DNA from 2 places in the Pseudomonas sp. SMV7 genome. Region 2 is predicted to be linked to the other one. Evidence: riboswitches for the same ligand, from Rfam matches in the RefSeq annotation. Region 2 holds a riboswitch; the other holds the start of a gene.
What was found. A riboswitch is a leader RNA that binds a small molecule or an ion and turns the genes downstream of it on or off. The one in region 2 is predicted to bind cobalamin.
Positions count from the first base shown of each region.

Region 1: it holds a riboswitch for cobalamin, as region 2 does, so the genes downstream of both, ACLEJP_RS02815 (CbtB domain-containing protein) here and cobW (cobalamin biosynthesis protein CobW) in region 2, are expected to answer to the same signal.

Region 1 covers NZ_JBKGGT010000001.1:571,647-578,924, forward strand. Annotated here, with positions in the region: gene ACLEJP_RS02785 (transporter substrate-binding domain-containing protein) at 1-148, opposite strand, end outside; gene ACLEJP_RS02790 (response regulator) at 162-776, opposite strand; gene ACLEJP_RS02795 (DUF1272 domain-containing protein) at 986-1,237, opposite strand; gene cobM (precorrin-4 C(11)-methyltransferase) at 1,303-2,055, opposite strand; gene ACLEJP_RS02805 (cobalamin biosynthesis protein) at 2,088-2,474, opposite strand; gene ACLEJP_RS02810 (CbtA family protein) at 2,474-3,160, opposite strand; gene ACLEJP_RS02815 (CbtB domain-containing protein) at 3,170-3,358, opposite strand; cobalamin riboswitch at 3,451-3,672, opposite strand; gene ACLEJP_RS02820 (N-acetyltransferase family protein) at 3,715-4,194, opposite strand; gene ACLEJP_RS02825 (LysE family translocator) at 4,319-4,948, shown strand; gene ACLEJP_RS02830 (alpha/beta fold hydrolase) at 4,970-5,854, shown strand; gene ACLEJP_RS02835 (hypothetical protein) at 5,918-6,892, shown strand; gene ACLEJP_RS02840 (pirin family protein) at 6,989-7,278, shown strand, end outside.
Region 2 covers NZ_JBKGGT010000001.1:453,134-460,411, reverse strand. Annotated here, with positions in the region: gene cobN (cobaltochelatase subunit CobN) at 1-1,102, opposite strand, end outside; gene cobW (cobalamin biosynthesis protein CobW) at 1,107-2,174, opposite strand; cobalamin riboswitch at 2,275-2,487, opposite strand; gene ACLEJP_RS02325 (branched-chain amino acid aminotransferase) at 2,693-3,712, shown strand; gene ACLEJP_RS02320 (multidrug/biocide efflux PACE transporter) at 3,793-4,248, opposite strand; gene ACLEJP_RS02315 (LysR family transcriptional regulator) at 4,342-5,238, shown strand; partial or broken gene ACLEJP_RS02310 (T6SS effector BTH_I2691 family protein) at 5,343-7,278, shown strand, end outside.

The DNA of each region.
Region 1 (7,278 bases), 120 kb from region 2:
GCCATTGCCGGTCCTCGCTGGACAGGGCCAGAGGCGCGGCGGCGCTGACCGAGCGGGCCAGCAACTGGCGGGGTTCGCTGTTGGCCAGCAGCGCGCCGGAGCTGACCAGGCTGATGGCCAGAAGGGCGCTTGCCAGCAGGCGCTTCATGGCAGTCGCACGCTCAGTAGACGCTGTTGCGCTTGGCCAGGTCGACCATTTCCACCAGGGATTCGGTCTTGAGCTTCTCCATGATGCGGCCCCGGTAGGTGCTGATGGTCTTGGCGCTGAGGTTCATGCAGGTGCCGATGTTCTTGTTGTTTTCGCCGCGTGCCAGGCGCCGCAGCACTTCCATTTCCCGGTTGGAGAGGCTGGCCAGGCGCACGGGCTCGCTTTCCAGGGAGTTGCTGTTGACCGACATCTGCGGAAAGGTCGAGTAGCCCTTGACCAAGGCCTTGAGGGCAAACAGCAGGGCTTCGTGGTCTTCTTCCTTGGTGACGAACGCACCGATCCCGGCGTCCAGGCAGCGGCGCACGTACAGGTCGGTGGCCTGCCCGGTCAGCACCATGATCTTGGGCACCGGCTCCAGGCATTGCAGGCGCTTGATCACTTCCATGCCGTCCAGGCCAGGCAGGCCGATATCGAGAATGACTACATCCGGGCGCAGCTCGCGGGCCACCTGTGCCACCTCGCTGCCATTGCCGACCTCGCCGACGACGTTGAAACGCTCGCGCTCGAGTAGTAGGCGCAACGACAGCCGGACGATGGGGTGGTCGTCAACGATCAGCACGGTTGTCATGAGGAAAACTCCTGTGAAGATGTGGTCCGCTTCCTGGATCACTCAGGAATACGTCAACAAATGGGGTTATCGGACGCGCTGCACGATACGATCATTCCGAACATTTGGTAATGCCGAGTATAGAAGTGTTGAAAGTCCCCGCGCTTGTTGTTGAAAAGTCCTACAAAGGAGGAGAAGCCACCGGCCTGGCAACGCGGCGATGCCGGTTTTCAGGCCGTGCTGGCGCAGGCGGGATGCGCCTTGTTCACGCGCTGGGTAGCGGCGGGGTTATTGGCCAGGGCCTGGCCGACCCTTGCCGGGCGGGCCACCAGCTGGCCGGAGCAGTTCGGGCAACGGCCCTGGAAACGGGTTTCAGCGCAGGCGCGACAGAACGTGCATTCGAACGAGCAGATTAGCGCGTCGCTGCTGTCACCCGGCAGGTCGGTATCGCAGCATTCACAGTTGGGGCGTAGCTCCAGCATTGCATGACTCCTGTTCGCAGGTGGGAACACGGAGTCTGCTACGCCCGCGACGCGCCTGGCAATGCTCAGTCGCCAGGGCGGTAAAGGTGGGCGTGCCCGGCACGGTACAAGGCCGACTCGGCAAAGGGTGTGTCGCCCAGCACATGGCCGACCAGGATCAGCGCGGTGCGCCGAAAGCCTTTTGCTGCCACGCGTTCGACGATATTGCCCAGGGTGCCGCGGACCCAGTCCTGGTCTGGCCAGGTGGCGCGATGCACCACCGCCACCGGGCACTGCGCGCCGTAGTGCGGCAGCAATTCATCGACAATGCGCGAAAGGTGCTTGACTCCCAGGTGAATCGCCAGGGTGCTGCCATGTCGCGCGAGGTCGCCCAGTTGCTCGCCAGGCGGCATTGGCGAGCTGTCGCCATAGCGGGTCAGGATCACCGTTTGCGCGACTTGCGGCAGGGTCAGTTCGCAGCCGAGCAGGGCGGCGCTGGCCGCTGTGGCAGTGACGCCGGGAACGATCTGGTAGTCGATGCCCAGTGCCTGCAGGTGGCGGATCTGCTCGCCGATGGCACCGTACAGGCTGGGGTCGCCACTGTGTACCCGGGCGACGTCATGGCCTTGCTCGTGCGCATTGCGCATGGCCGCGATGATCTGTTCCAGGTGCAGTTCGGCGCTGTTGATCACGGTTTCGGCCTGGTGGCCTTCGAGCACCGCAGCAGGCACCAGCGAGCCGGCATAGATGATCACCTGGCACTGGCGGATCAGCCGTTGCCCCTTGATCGTGATCAGTTCCGGGTCGCCGGGCCCGGCGCCGATAAAATAGACCGTCATGATAGTCCTTGCAGGAAGTTGCGGTGGAACGTTCAACCGGCCAGGGCGAGGGTGGCCGGCCCCAGGACCTGGCGGGTCAGCAGCAACCTGGCGGTGCCCAGGCGCTCGCTGGCCAGGGCCAACGCTGCGCTTTCTGCGACCCCCCAGCAGCCGCTGTGGGCATGGGCGGCAGCAGAGCGGTGGCTGAGCAGCGCCTCGTAGGCTTGCAGTTGCAGGGTAGGGTACAGCACCAGCGGCACCGCAAGGCGTTCGGCCAGCTGGTGCAGGCCGGGCTCGTCGGCCTTGAGGCTGACACTGGCGATGCCATGCAGGTCGGCAAGCGCCAGGCCCTGGTTGTTCAAAGCCTGGCGCAGCAGTGCTTCCAGGGCATCCGCCGGGCAACCCCGGCGGCAGCCGAAGCCGGCGAAAAAAGCCTGCATCAGGCCTGGCGGGTGCGGCGGAACAGCCAGGCGCTGAGCATGCCCAGGGCCAGCCAGAAGGCGGCATTGGTCAGCCAGGAGGCCAGCTTGAACTGGTTTGCCAGTGCTTCGGGGGCAAGGCTTGCATGGACCTCGGGTTGTGGCGCGCCAAGCACATGCGGGATCACCAGCAGCGCGGTGCCCAGCACTTTCAGCAGCCAGTGGCGGGCGAACACCAGCAAGGCCAGGCCCGCGGCGGTAGCGCTCGCCGTGCCGACCCACCAGGCCTGACGTTGCCCCAGGTCGGCGGCAGCGGTACCTGGCAGTTCCGGCGGCAGGCCCAGGGTAGGGGCCAGGCAGAACACGGCGAAGCCGGCCAGGCCCCACAGTGCACCGCTGCCGATACGCCGCGGTTCGCGCAGGCTGTACAGGGCGGCGAGGATCAGGGCGAAGCCGACCGCGACCACCAGGTTGCCGCCGGTGGTCGACAGTACCCGTTGCCAGCCGTCTTGCGGTGACCAGGCTTCGGCGTCGTGCTCATGGGCTGGCACCTCGCTGCCATGCTCGTGGTGAGCCGCTGGTACCGCCGACTCGTAGGTTTCCGCCTCGAGAATCAGCGGGGCGACCCAGAAGCTTTGCAACAGGGTCAGCAACAAGGCCGCAAGCAGCCCGCTGAAACCCGCCGTGCGGGCAATGCGCATGATCATCAGGCGTACTCAGTGGCAGGGGAAGGCGGCGCTGTGGCGGGTGTCGTGGGCCGCGTTGTGCACGGCCTCGATGTGGGAAAAGCCGGCGAAGTACACCAGGCACAGGCCCAACAGGCTGGCGCCGACGGCGATGACGACACGCTGGCTGAGGGTGACCGGGGTGGTAATGCTGTGTGGTTTGGCACTGGTGACGGGCATGACGCGTTCCTCTGCTTTTTGGGGCAACGGGCAAGCGCGGCAGCCCCGGGCGTGACTGCCCAGGGGGATGCAACAGCGCCCGCCCACCGCGGGGTGTTCATGAACGCCAGGCCGGTCTCCGGGCTTGCGAGGAGGAGCCGGGCTCCTGGAAAGCATCACCTTCCCATGCTCGCCTACGGGCACAGTGGTATTGACGCTTCGCTCGCTTACCGTTGCGGGGGCAGCACCGGCTTTGTCCGGCCCTGCTCGAGGGCCTGTGACGCACCGGTTTCCCGTTTCACCCCAAGGGGGGCACCTGAACGCGAGGTGTAAGAAGAGCATGGGTTGAGCGTGGCGTCAATGTGCAAAGGGCTGGTTCAACCGCGCGCGAATGCGGCCAGCTTGTCGCCGTCCAGCCGGTAGCGCACCCACTCGTCCTGTGCTTCGGCCCCCAGCGACTGGTAGAAGCCTATCGCCGGCTCGTTCCAGTCCAGCACGCTCCATTCGAGCCGTCCGCACTGGTTGGCCACCGCTTCGCGGGCAATGTGCCGCAGCAATTGCCGGCCGGCGCCGTCGCCGCGCTGCTCCGGGGTCACGTACAGGTCTTCGAGGTAGATGCCGTTGCGCCCGAGCCAGGTCGAGTAACTGTAGAAATACACGGCAAAACCGATGGCCCGGCCGTCACGCTCGCAGATCAGGCTGTGCACTGTGCTGCCCGCGCCGAACAGGCTGTGCTCGATATCGGCAATACTGGCGACCACCTCGTGACGGGCGCGTTCATACTCGGCCAGCTCGGTGATGAAGGCCAGGATCTGCGCGGCATCAGTGGGGACGGCAGGGCGAATGGTGACGGTCATGGCGAAGGCTTCCTTGGGCGCTTTTGGTCGGTACAGTAATGTGTATCTACGTATTTTTCTAAAACTGTACCAGTCGCCGGCAAGGCGACTCCGTTAGTGTGACAGCACCCATGAAGAAAATGGAATGCCCGCCATGCTTGCCTCTGCCGACCTGCTGACCGCCTTTGTGCTGTTCGCCTTCGTGTCCTCGATCACCCCGGGGCCCAACAACACCATGCTGCTGGCCTCGGGGGTGAACTTCGGTGTGCGCCGCTCGATTCCCCATGCCATGGGCATCAGCGTCGGTTTCATGGTGATGGTGCTGGCCGTAGGCCTGGGCCTGGGCGAGGTGTTCAAGGCCTGGCCGGCGCTGTACACGGTACTGCGCTACAGCGGCGCAGCCTACCTGCTGTACCTGGCCTGGAAGATCGCCACCTCCGGGCCGGTCGGCACGGCCTCGTCCGCCGCCCGCAAACCGCTGGGCTTCTGGGGAGCTGCGGCGTTCCAGTGGGTCAACCCCAAGGCCTGGGTGATGGCAGTGGGAGCCATTACCACCTACACGCCGGCGCAGGGCTATGTGGCCAACGTGATCGTGATTGCCGCCCTGTTCGCCCTGGTCAACCTGCCCAGCGTCGGCGTGTGGGTGATGTTCGGCAGCGCCCTGCGCAACCTGTTGCAGAACCCGCGCTGGCTGATGCTGTTCAATGTCCTGATGGCCTTGCTGCTGGTGATTTCACTGTACCCGCTGCTGTTTGTAGAATCGGCGTTTTCCTGAGCCTGCGAGCACGCCAAACCGATGCAGTTGATTCCCTGGTCACACGAATGCGCTGAAGGCTTCACCCTGCGTGGCTGGCGAACCCCGGCCAGTGGCCGGCCGCTGCTGCATTTCTTGCACGGCAACGGCTTTTGCTGCCTGACCTACCAGCCCTTGCTGATGCGTCTGGGTGAACATTTCGACCTGTGGCTCAGCGATGTCCAGGGCCATGGCGACAGCGACCATGGTGGGGCATTTCGCGGCTGGAATCGTACCGCCGCGTTGGCGCTGGAAGCCTTCAGCGCCGGGCGCGGCGAGTATGGCGAGGTACCGCGGTTTGCCGTGGGGCACAGCTTCGGGGGCGTGCTCACCGGCTTGATCCTGGCCAGTGAACCGCACCTGTTCAGCCGTGCCGTGCTGCTTGATCCGGTGTTGTTCAGCCGGCGCATGCTCGGGGTAATGGGCGCGGCTGCATTGCTTGGCCTGCACCGGCGCCACGGCCTTGCACGCAAGGCTGCCAGCCGCCGCAGCCACTGGCCCGATCGAGAGACAGCGCTGGCTTCGCTGCAGGGCCGCGGCATCTTCAAGGGGTGGACTGATGCAGCGCTGCAAGCGTATGTCGAGCATGCCATTGGTGATTGCGGCGAGGCGGTGGTACTCAAGTGCCGGCCCAGCCGCGAAGTGGAAATATTCAGCTCGTTCCCCCGGCGTCTCTGGGCCAGCCTGGCGGCGATCTGTACACCCACACAGGTCTTGTATGGTGAGCATACGTACCCCTTCGTGCCCCATTCGGTCAACCGCCTGGCAGCGCTCAATGCTCGGGTGACCAGCAGGCAGGTTGCCGGTGGGCACTGCTTCATGCAGGAACATCCCGAGGCTTGTGCCGATGCCGTGCAGGCATTCCTGTTGCAGCAACCGGCGGGATAGTTTTCCAGACAGCGTTGCGCAGGACGGCGTGGGTAACCTTGGGCTTTTCCCGAGCCTATGTCCATGACCAGCCAGACCTTGCTGACCCCCGCCTATCTGCAAAAGCGCTACGACTACTCCTGTGCCGCAATCGAGGCGCTCAGGAAAACCATGCACAGTACGCTGGCACCGCTGACAGCCTGCTCGCCCCTGGCTGTGGTCAGCGTGGGCTCCTACGGCCGATGCGAAGTTTCCCAGGTTTCCGACATCGACTTCTTCATCGTGCATGACAGCAGCTTGCCGGTGCAGCGTCTGGACCAGATATTGCGCCAGGTCGGCGACATCCTGCGGCCTGTCAGCCACCCGGGCGAGAGCGACGTGGCCAAGTTCGGCCGGGAAGCGTTGGCCCGCTATGCGGACCTGAGCGAGCACATAGGCTGGAAGCGTGAAGGCAGCAGCGCGTTGACCAGGCGCATGTTGCTGCTGCTCGAAGGCCGCCCCCTGTATGGGCAGGCCGCCTTTGCCAGGTGGCAACATGACCTGCTGCGCCGTTATGTGCCTGATGACCATGGCCACGGCCTTGCCAGGTTCCTGCTTAACGACCTGATTCGCTACTACCGGACCCTGATGGCAAACTTCGAGGAGAAAAGGGCCGAGGGCAAGGCCTGGGGGGTACGCAACGTCAAATTGCTGTTTTCCCGGAAACTGCTTCTCGCAGGCGGCATCGTAGCCATTGCTGAAGCGCATGGCCTGCCTGCGCCAGCCAAGGTCGACCGCCTTCGACAGTTGCTGGCCCTGACCCCGTTACAGCGCCTGGCCACGCTCGGCGCTGACAACCCTCATAGCGACGCGCTGTTCGAAGACTACGCAGTCTTTCTCGAGTTGATTTCCTCGGCGGAAAACCGCCGCTATCTGGACCGACTGGCGCCTGAGCAGGCAATGGCGGATCCGCTTTATCGGCAGCTGCGCAAGCGCGGGCAAGCCTTTTCGTTGCAACTGGAGCATTGGTTGAGGTCGCAATACCCGGGGCACCCGATACTCCACGCCATGTTCTTCTGATTGTCCCTCAAGTAGGACGATGTATGCCATTTCTGCCGGCTACTGCCTGATTGGCATCGCTGGTAAGGTGATCGCAGCCAAGAGAGGAGCCTTCTCATGAAAAGCATACTGGGTATCCACCGCAGCCCTCACGCCCATTGGGTGGGTGATGGCTTCCCGGTGCGCAGCCTGTTCACCTACGACAACCTGGCCAGCCAGATCAGCCCGTTTCTGTTGCTGGACTATGCCGGCCCTCATCCGTTCACCCCGACCAGTGCGCGGCGTGGCGTCGGCCAGCATCCACACCGCGGCTTCGAAACCGTGACCATCGTCTACCAGGGCGAGCTGGAGCATCGTGACTCCACGGGTGCCGGTGGCTTGATCGGCCCCGGTGATGTGCAATGGAT
Region 2 (7,278 bases):
CGACCCAGCGGCGGGCCAGTTCGGCGACGAAATCCATGCGTTCGGGGTGGGCACGGTAGCAGACCACATCGGACTGGCTGCGCTCGCTGCGCCAGGCCATGTCCTTGAAACTGACCGGGCGGGTGATGATGCGCCCGTCCAGTTCCGGCAAGGCAATGTGCATGGCCAGGTCGCGCGCACCCAGGCCCTGCTCGCTGGCTTCCCAGCCGGGCTGGTTATCCTGGGCGCAAATGGCCTGGAGTACCGGGATGTCGCGGCGGAACGGGCGCAAGTTGGGCCGCTCGGGACTGGACAGGGCAAAGCCGGTGGTATTGACCAGTACCTCGGCGCCAACCTCGTCCAGCCAGGCTTCGACCTGTTCCAGGCAAGCGCTTTCCTTGAGGCTGGCCACGGCGATCGGCAGCGGGTTGAGCCCGGCGGCCTGCAGCCGCTGGCAGAACACGTCGATGAACGCGGTATTGGCCGCCTGCAGGTGCGAGCGGTAGAACAGCAGCGGTGCCACCGGCTGCTCGGGGTGCCACTGCGGGTACCAGTCCTGCAACGTGGCACTGCCCCGGGCCGGGTGATACACCGCGGTGCGTGGCAACGGCTGCGGCTCGTCCCAGGCATAATCGCGGCCCAGCCACTGGCTGGCCAGGCAGTTGAACAGGTTGATGGCGTTGGCCTTGCCGCCCTGGCGCAGGTAATGCCAGAGGCGCTCGGCCTGCTCGTCGCTGACGCTGCCCAGGCGGGTCAGCTCCGGGTCCGGGCGATCATCGCCCGGCACCAGGATCAGCTGCACGCCCCGCGCGGCCAGTTCGACCAGTTGCTCGACGCCATAGCGCCAGTAGCCCACGCCACCGTGCAGCGACACCAGGATGAGCTTGGCATGGCGCAGCACCTGGTCGACGTACAAGTCGACCGAGGCATGGTTCTGCACCTGCATCGGGTTGGCCAGGCGCAGGCTGGGGAAATCCTCGGGCAACAGCTCGGCGGTATCGGCGAGCAATGCCAGGTGCGAATCGCCGCTGCAGAGGATCACCAGCTCGGCGGGGGTCTGGCCAAGGTCGGCAATGCTGTCATCCGGCACGAAGCCGCCGGGCTGGGTCCGCAGCAGGTGCATGGGGTCAGGCGCCCAGGGCCTGGCGCAGGCGCGCTTCCAGACGGGCGGCGTCAAGGTCCTGGCCGATCAGCACCAGGCGGGTGATGCGTGGCTCGTCGGCACGCCAGGCGCGGTCGAAGTGCTTGTCGAAACGGGTACCCACGCCTTGCACGAGCAAGCGCATCGGCTTGCCCGGGATGGCGGCGAAGCCTTTGGCACGGAGGATGCCGAAGTCACCCACCAGTTGGGTCAGGGCATCGAGCAGCAGGCTTTCGTCGGCCTCTGGCAAGTCGATCGAGATCGAATCGAAGGCGTCGTGGTCATGCTCGTCATGGTCATCGCCGTCATGGTGCGCGTCGTGGTGGGTACGGCGGCCATCGATGTGTGCCTCGGCTTCGGCGCCCACGCCCAACAGCACGTCCAGTGGCAACTGGCCGCTGCTGGCCTCGATCACCTTGACCGCTGCAGGCAGCTCTTCGGCCACTTCGGCCCGGACCTTGGCCAGGCCCGCAGCGTCGATCAGGTCGGCCTTGTTCAGTACCACCAGGTCGGCGCTGGCCAGCTGGTCGGCGAACAGTTCGTGCAGCGGCGACTCGTGGTCGAGGTTGGGGTCGAGCTTGCGCTGGGCATCGACCTGCTCCGGGTAGGCGGCAAAGGTGCCGGCGGCCACCGCCGGGCTGTCGACCACGGTAATCACCGCATCGACGGTGCAGGCATTGCGGATTTCCGGCCACTGGAACGCTTGCACCAGTGGCTTGGGCAGGGCCAGGCCGCTGGTTTCGATGAGGATGTGGTCGAGGTCGCCACGGCGTGCCACCAGCTCGCGCATGACTGGGAAGAACTCTTCCTGCACGGTGCAGCACAGGCAGCCGTTGGCCAGTTCGTAGACCCGGCCGCTGGCTTCCTCCTCGGTGCAACCGATGCTGCATTGCTTGAGGATTTCACCGTCGATGCCCAGCTCGCCGAACTCGTTGACGATCACCGCGATGCGGCGGCCCTGGGCATTGTCGAGCATGTGGCGCAGCAAGGTGGTCTTGCCCGAGCCGAGGAAGCCGGTGACGATGGTGACGGGAAGCTTGGCCAGTGTTTTCATGTCGCATTGCCCTTGGCAGATTGGCGCGGGCATGCAGGACGACAGCCCCAGGCCAGGCCGGCCGGGCGTGTTCGCCACCGGATCACCCCGCCCGGTTGAAAGTCGAAAACGTGACGAGGCAGGTCTCCTGGCTCGCACCACTCCAGTTGCACGCCGCTGCGGCAGGCTGGCAGGACGACGCCTTCCCGCGCGCTGGCGCAGTGGCTGTGTCGATCCGTTGTCGGTGCTTACAGTTGCGGGGGCAGCCGCGGCTTGTACCGCGTTCCCGTCTTAGCTTCGGCCAGGCCGAAGAACCTCGAAGTGGCAAGGCTACGCAGTGCTTGTCGGGTGGTCAACCATTGCCGCCGGGGCTTGCCTCGATATGTTCAGCGCTCGGTCCCCCAGGCGCTGAATGACCTTCGCCAGCAGGGAGTTTCGTGACTGGCCGTTCCCGATCTGCCGCGGATGTATTATGGTGGCGTGGTGCGCATATAACAGCAGCCCGATCGATTGGGCACTTGCAAGACAATGAGGGTGTCATGAGCAACGAAAGCATTAACTGGGACAAGCTGGGTTTCGACTACATCAAGACCGACAAACGCTACCTGTCCGTATGGCGCAATGGCGAGTGGGACAAAGGCACCCTGACTGAAGACAACGTGCTGCACATCAGTGAAGGCTCCACGGCCCTGCACTACGGCCAGCAATGCTTCGAAGGCCTCAAGGCCTACCGCTGCAAGGACGGTTCGATCAACCTGTTCCGCCCGGACCAGAACGCCGCGCGCATGCAACGCAGCTGCGCCCGCCTGCTGATGCCGCAGGTGCCGACCGATGTGTTCATCGAGGCGTGCAAGCAAGTGGTCAAGGCCAACGAGAAGTTCGTCCCGCCACACGGCAAAGGCGCCCTCTACCTGCGCCCGTTCGTGATCGGCACCGGTGACAACATTGGCGTGCGCACCGCCCCCGAGTTCATCTTCTCGATCTTCGCCATCCCGGTTGGCTCGTACTTCAAGGGTGGCATGAAGCCGCACAACTTCCAGATTTCCAGCTTTGACCGCGCGGCCCCGCAAGGCACTGGCGCGGCCAAGGTCGGTGGCAACTACGCCGCCAGCCTGCAGCCGGGCGCTGAAGCGAAGAAGGCCAACTTTGCCGACGCGATCTACCTCGACCCGCTGACCCACACCAAGATCGAGGAAGTCGGTTCGGCCAACTTCTTCGGCATCACCGCCAACAACGAGTTCGTCACCCCGAAATCGGCCTCGGTGTTGCCGGGCATCACCCGCCTGTCGCTGATGGAACTGGCGCAATCGCGCCTGGGCCTGACCGTGATCGAAGGCGATGTCGAAATCAACAAGCTGGACCGTTTCGTCGAAGCGGGCGCCTGCGGTACTGCTGCGGTGATTACCCCGATCGGCGGCATCGAGTACAACGGCAAGCTGCACGTGTTCCATGACCTGGAAAAGGTCGGCCCGGTTACCCAGAAGCTCTACAACGAGCTGACCGGTATCCAGAGCGGTGATATCGAAGCACCGGCAGGCTGGATCGTCAAAGTCGCCTGAGGCGCCTTGGTGGAATGAAACGGGGCATGCCAGCGATGGCATGCCCCGTTTTTACTTGCATCCATGGAACGTGCGCGCTGCTACAGGGCTCGTGTCGGGCTGCTGACTTGTTCAGCACGGCGCTGCAGAAACAGGTGCCGCGCCTTGTCGAACACCCAGTTGTACAGCACGGTGTAAGGCAGGATGATCACGAAGAAGCCCAGCTCCACCATGAACGCCTGCACCAGGGAAATATCCAGCATCCACGCCGCCAGCGGCAGGCACCAGACCACCAGCCCCGCCTCGAAACCCAGGCCGTGCGCAAACCGTGCGCGGGCCGTCCAGTGGATTCGCTCAAGCCGTACATGGCGATCGACCAGCGCGTTGTAGACCATGTTCCACAGCATCGCGACCAGCGACAGCATCACCGCCAGCAGCCCGGTCGTTGCCAGCGACTTGCCCATGATCCAGGACAACAGCGGCGCACACAGCAGCACGGCGAACACTTCGTAACCAACGGCATGAACCAGGCGTTCAATGAAGGAAACGTTTTTCATGGCAAAGCCCATCATATTGCTTGAGTCGTGCTTCCCATTTTCTTTGTTAAAACTGATACTCGCGACATAGCTACCATCGGTTTTATCAATACCATGCGCTACTCACCCGAAGCTCTACTCGCCTTTGTCGAAGCCGCATCGCTGGGTTCGTTCTCCGCGGCAGCGCGCAAGCTGCGTAAAAGCCAGTCCACCATCAGCATCGCCATCGCCAATTTCGAGGCCGATATCGGCTGCCCATTGTTCGACCGCAGCGGTCGCCATCCCACCTTGAACCAGGCGGGCCGGCAAGTGTTGAGCCACGTCGAGGCGATTCTCGATGCCAGTGCCCAGCTGGATGCCTTGGCGGTACGGCTGGCGGAAAATGTCGAGGCGCTGGTGTCCGTGGTGATGTCGGACAGTTACAGCGTCACCTTCCAGGGCGCGTTGATGGCCCGCTTTGCCGAGCGATATCCGCATACCGAGCTGCGCTGCGGGCCGTCAGAAGATGCCGATGTGATCGAGCTGATCCAGCAAGGCCTGGCGCAGGTCGGCATTCTGGCCGCGCAACCTGGATACCCCGCCGACGTGGCCGTGGCCCGCTTGCCGGAACAGGCGGAGTTCGGCGTGTACGTGGCCAGCGACCACCCGCTGGCGAACCGGGCCGCGTTGCAGATGCGGCATCTCGAAAGCACACGGCAGCTGTACATCAAGACCTATGCCCCCAGCCCGCACCAGGGCCGCGGCCAGGCCTGGTCGGCGCCGGACTACCTCACCCTGCTGGAGTTCGCCGTGCGCGGGTTTGGCTGGGCAGAACTACCCAGGGCGCTGGTGGCGCGGTTTGGCGAAGGCTTGATGGAGCTGCAGGTAGCCGGTTACCCACGGCGTGTCGCCATGGATGTGGTCTGGTCAGGCCGCCAGGCGCTGGGGCCTGCGGGGCAGTGGCTGGTGCGGCAGATGCTGGGGCAGCAGGCTGATCTCGCCGGCACGCAGCCAGCCCGCACCGGACACTAAACCGAAAGGTCCTACAACGTTTTAGGAAGCCCGTTGCTCCCCCGCGAAGTCGTTCCTCGCTAGTGTTCTGACCGTTGCGTCAATCACTGGAAAAGGAACTCCTCATGAGCATCAGCAAAGCCATCCACATCGCCATGCAGGAAGAGATTCCCAACACCTATGGCCACTGCAAGGCCTGCGGACGGCTCGGCCTGCCGATCCTGCTGCTGCGCGAAGCCTACGCCCCGCGCCCGGATACCGACCGCCCCTATCGCCTGGCGGACGACAGCGAGATCACTTTCCACCCGATGCACACCGACCAGTTGCGCCTGCTGCGCCAGGGTTACGTCTACGTGCTGCTCGACCAGGAAATCTGGCAAGCCTACGAGGTTGCGGCAGCCGGGACCCTGCAGCGTTTCCCGGTGTCGCAGATGCCCCTGGCGCCACCCAGGCCATTGCCCAAGTGGTGCGCCACCGAGGGCCATGACGTCATCGCCTCGTTCATCAACATCGATACCCTGCGCTACCGCAAAGCCTGGATCGCCTTCGCCAACGCCCCCTGGCCGCGGGCGGTCCTCGACCGCTACCGGCAAGGCATCGCCAGCGGCGACCCGGGCACCCTCGCCCGCTTTGTCGAGGTGGACCTGGACACCGCGCGCAACGACCCTGCCAGCCTCGGCATCGCCATGACCGACAGCTTCCGCTTCGGCCTGGAGAAGGTGCTGGAGTTCTCGACGTTCTCCTCCGCCAGGTATGCCAGCGTGCATGGCTTCTACAGCCGCCTGGGGCGCTGGCATGAAACCCGCGTCCAGGTGCGCAACGCCATCCAGCGCGAGCAACTGCCCAACGGCATCCTGGCGCTGACAGTGCCCGACCCGGTCGGCATGGTGATGGAGCTGAATGCGCAGCGCACGGGCTGGGTCCAGTCCATGCAGGCGTGGCGCGCGCAGCCGCAGCGGCACTTCGAGTACTTCACCTCGCAGGCGCTGCTGGGCATCCGCGAGCTGCACGCCGCCACCGCCGCCGCGCAGGGTACCGAAGATGCACAGCGCGAGGCGCGAGAGGTCGAGCAATGGAACCACAGCGCGCTGGCCGGCAAGGCGCCTCTGCCGTCGGTGGACATCGAGGCAAGGAGCGAACGCAACATCGCGCGCAAACAGCAGGAAGCCCGCGAGCGCCTGGAGGAGCGTTACGACGAAAGCGCCCGCGCCGCGTTCCAGGCCGATTACGATCGCGAGCTGTAGAACTGGCAGGCAATGATCGACCAGGTCGGCAAGCTGTATGCACGGCACTATGCCGCGCGCGCGTTCCAACAAATCGGTTACTTCGACTATGACGCGGCAGACCCTGTGTCGGTCGAGTATTTCATCCAGATGATGGCGGCCTGCCTGGCCGGTGGCCCTACTGAAGCCCTGCCCGCGCAAGGTCAGCCGCTCGGGCTGACCCAGCATGTCTGGCAGCAACTGCTGGAAGATGAGCAGAGCCTGCTGTACCAGGCGCTGCTGGCCAAGCACCAGGGCCTGATGCAGCAGGTGGTCGCTGCGCTGTCCGGGGACGACTTCGGCAAGGTGCACGACATCATCAAGGGCATCGCCGGGACTGACGACGGCCAGCTGTTGATGATCAAGCCGATCCAGGATGCCGTCGGCCAGTTGCTGGGCGCGACCAACAGTGCGGGGAACGCACTCAGCCAGCACCTCAGTGAACGGGCCAGGACGCTGATCGGCCACGTGCACCGCTCGGCGTTGGCACTGTTCGCCGGGCAGCAGGTGACCCCGTTCCGGCTCTCGCTGACCCTGGGCGAGTACATGAGCCTGCTCGACGAGGCCGTGCAGGCACGGACCGAGGCGTTCCTGCAGCAGGTCGACCAGCAGTTCCGCGATCCCCTGGGGCGCAAGGTGCGGGCCATGGTGCTGAGCGGGGCGATCAATATCGCCGCACCGGGCAATCGCAACCAGATGATCGAGGTGGTGCTGTGGACGTTCGAAAGCGCCGAGAGCTTGCAGGCGCGGCTGGTACAGCTGCGGGAAGGAGCAGCCGGTGGTGTCGGGGCGCTGGTAC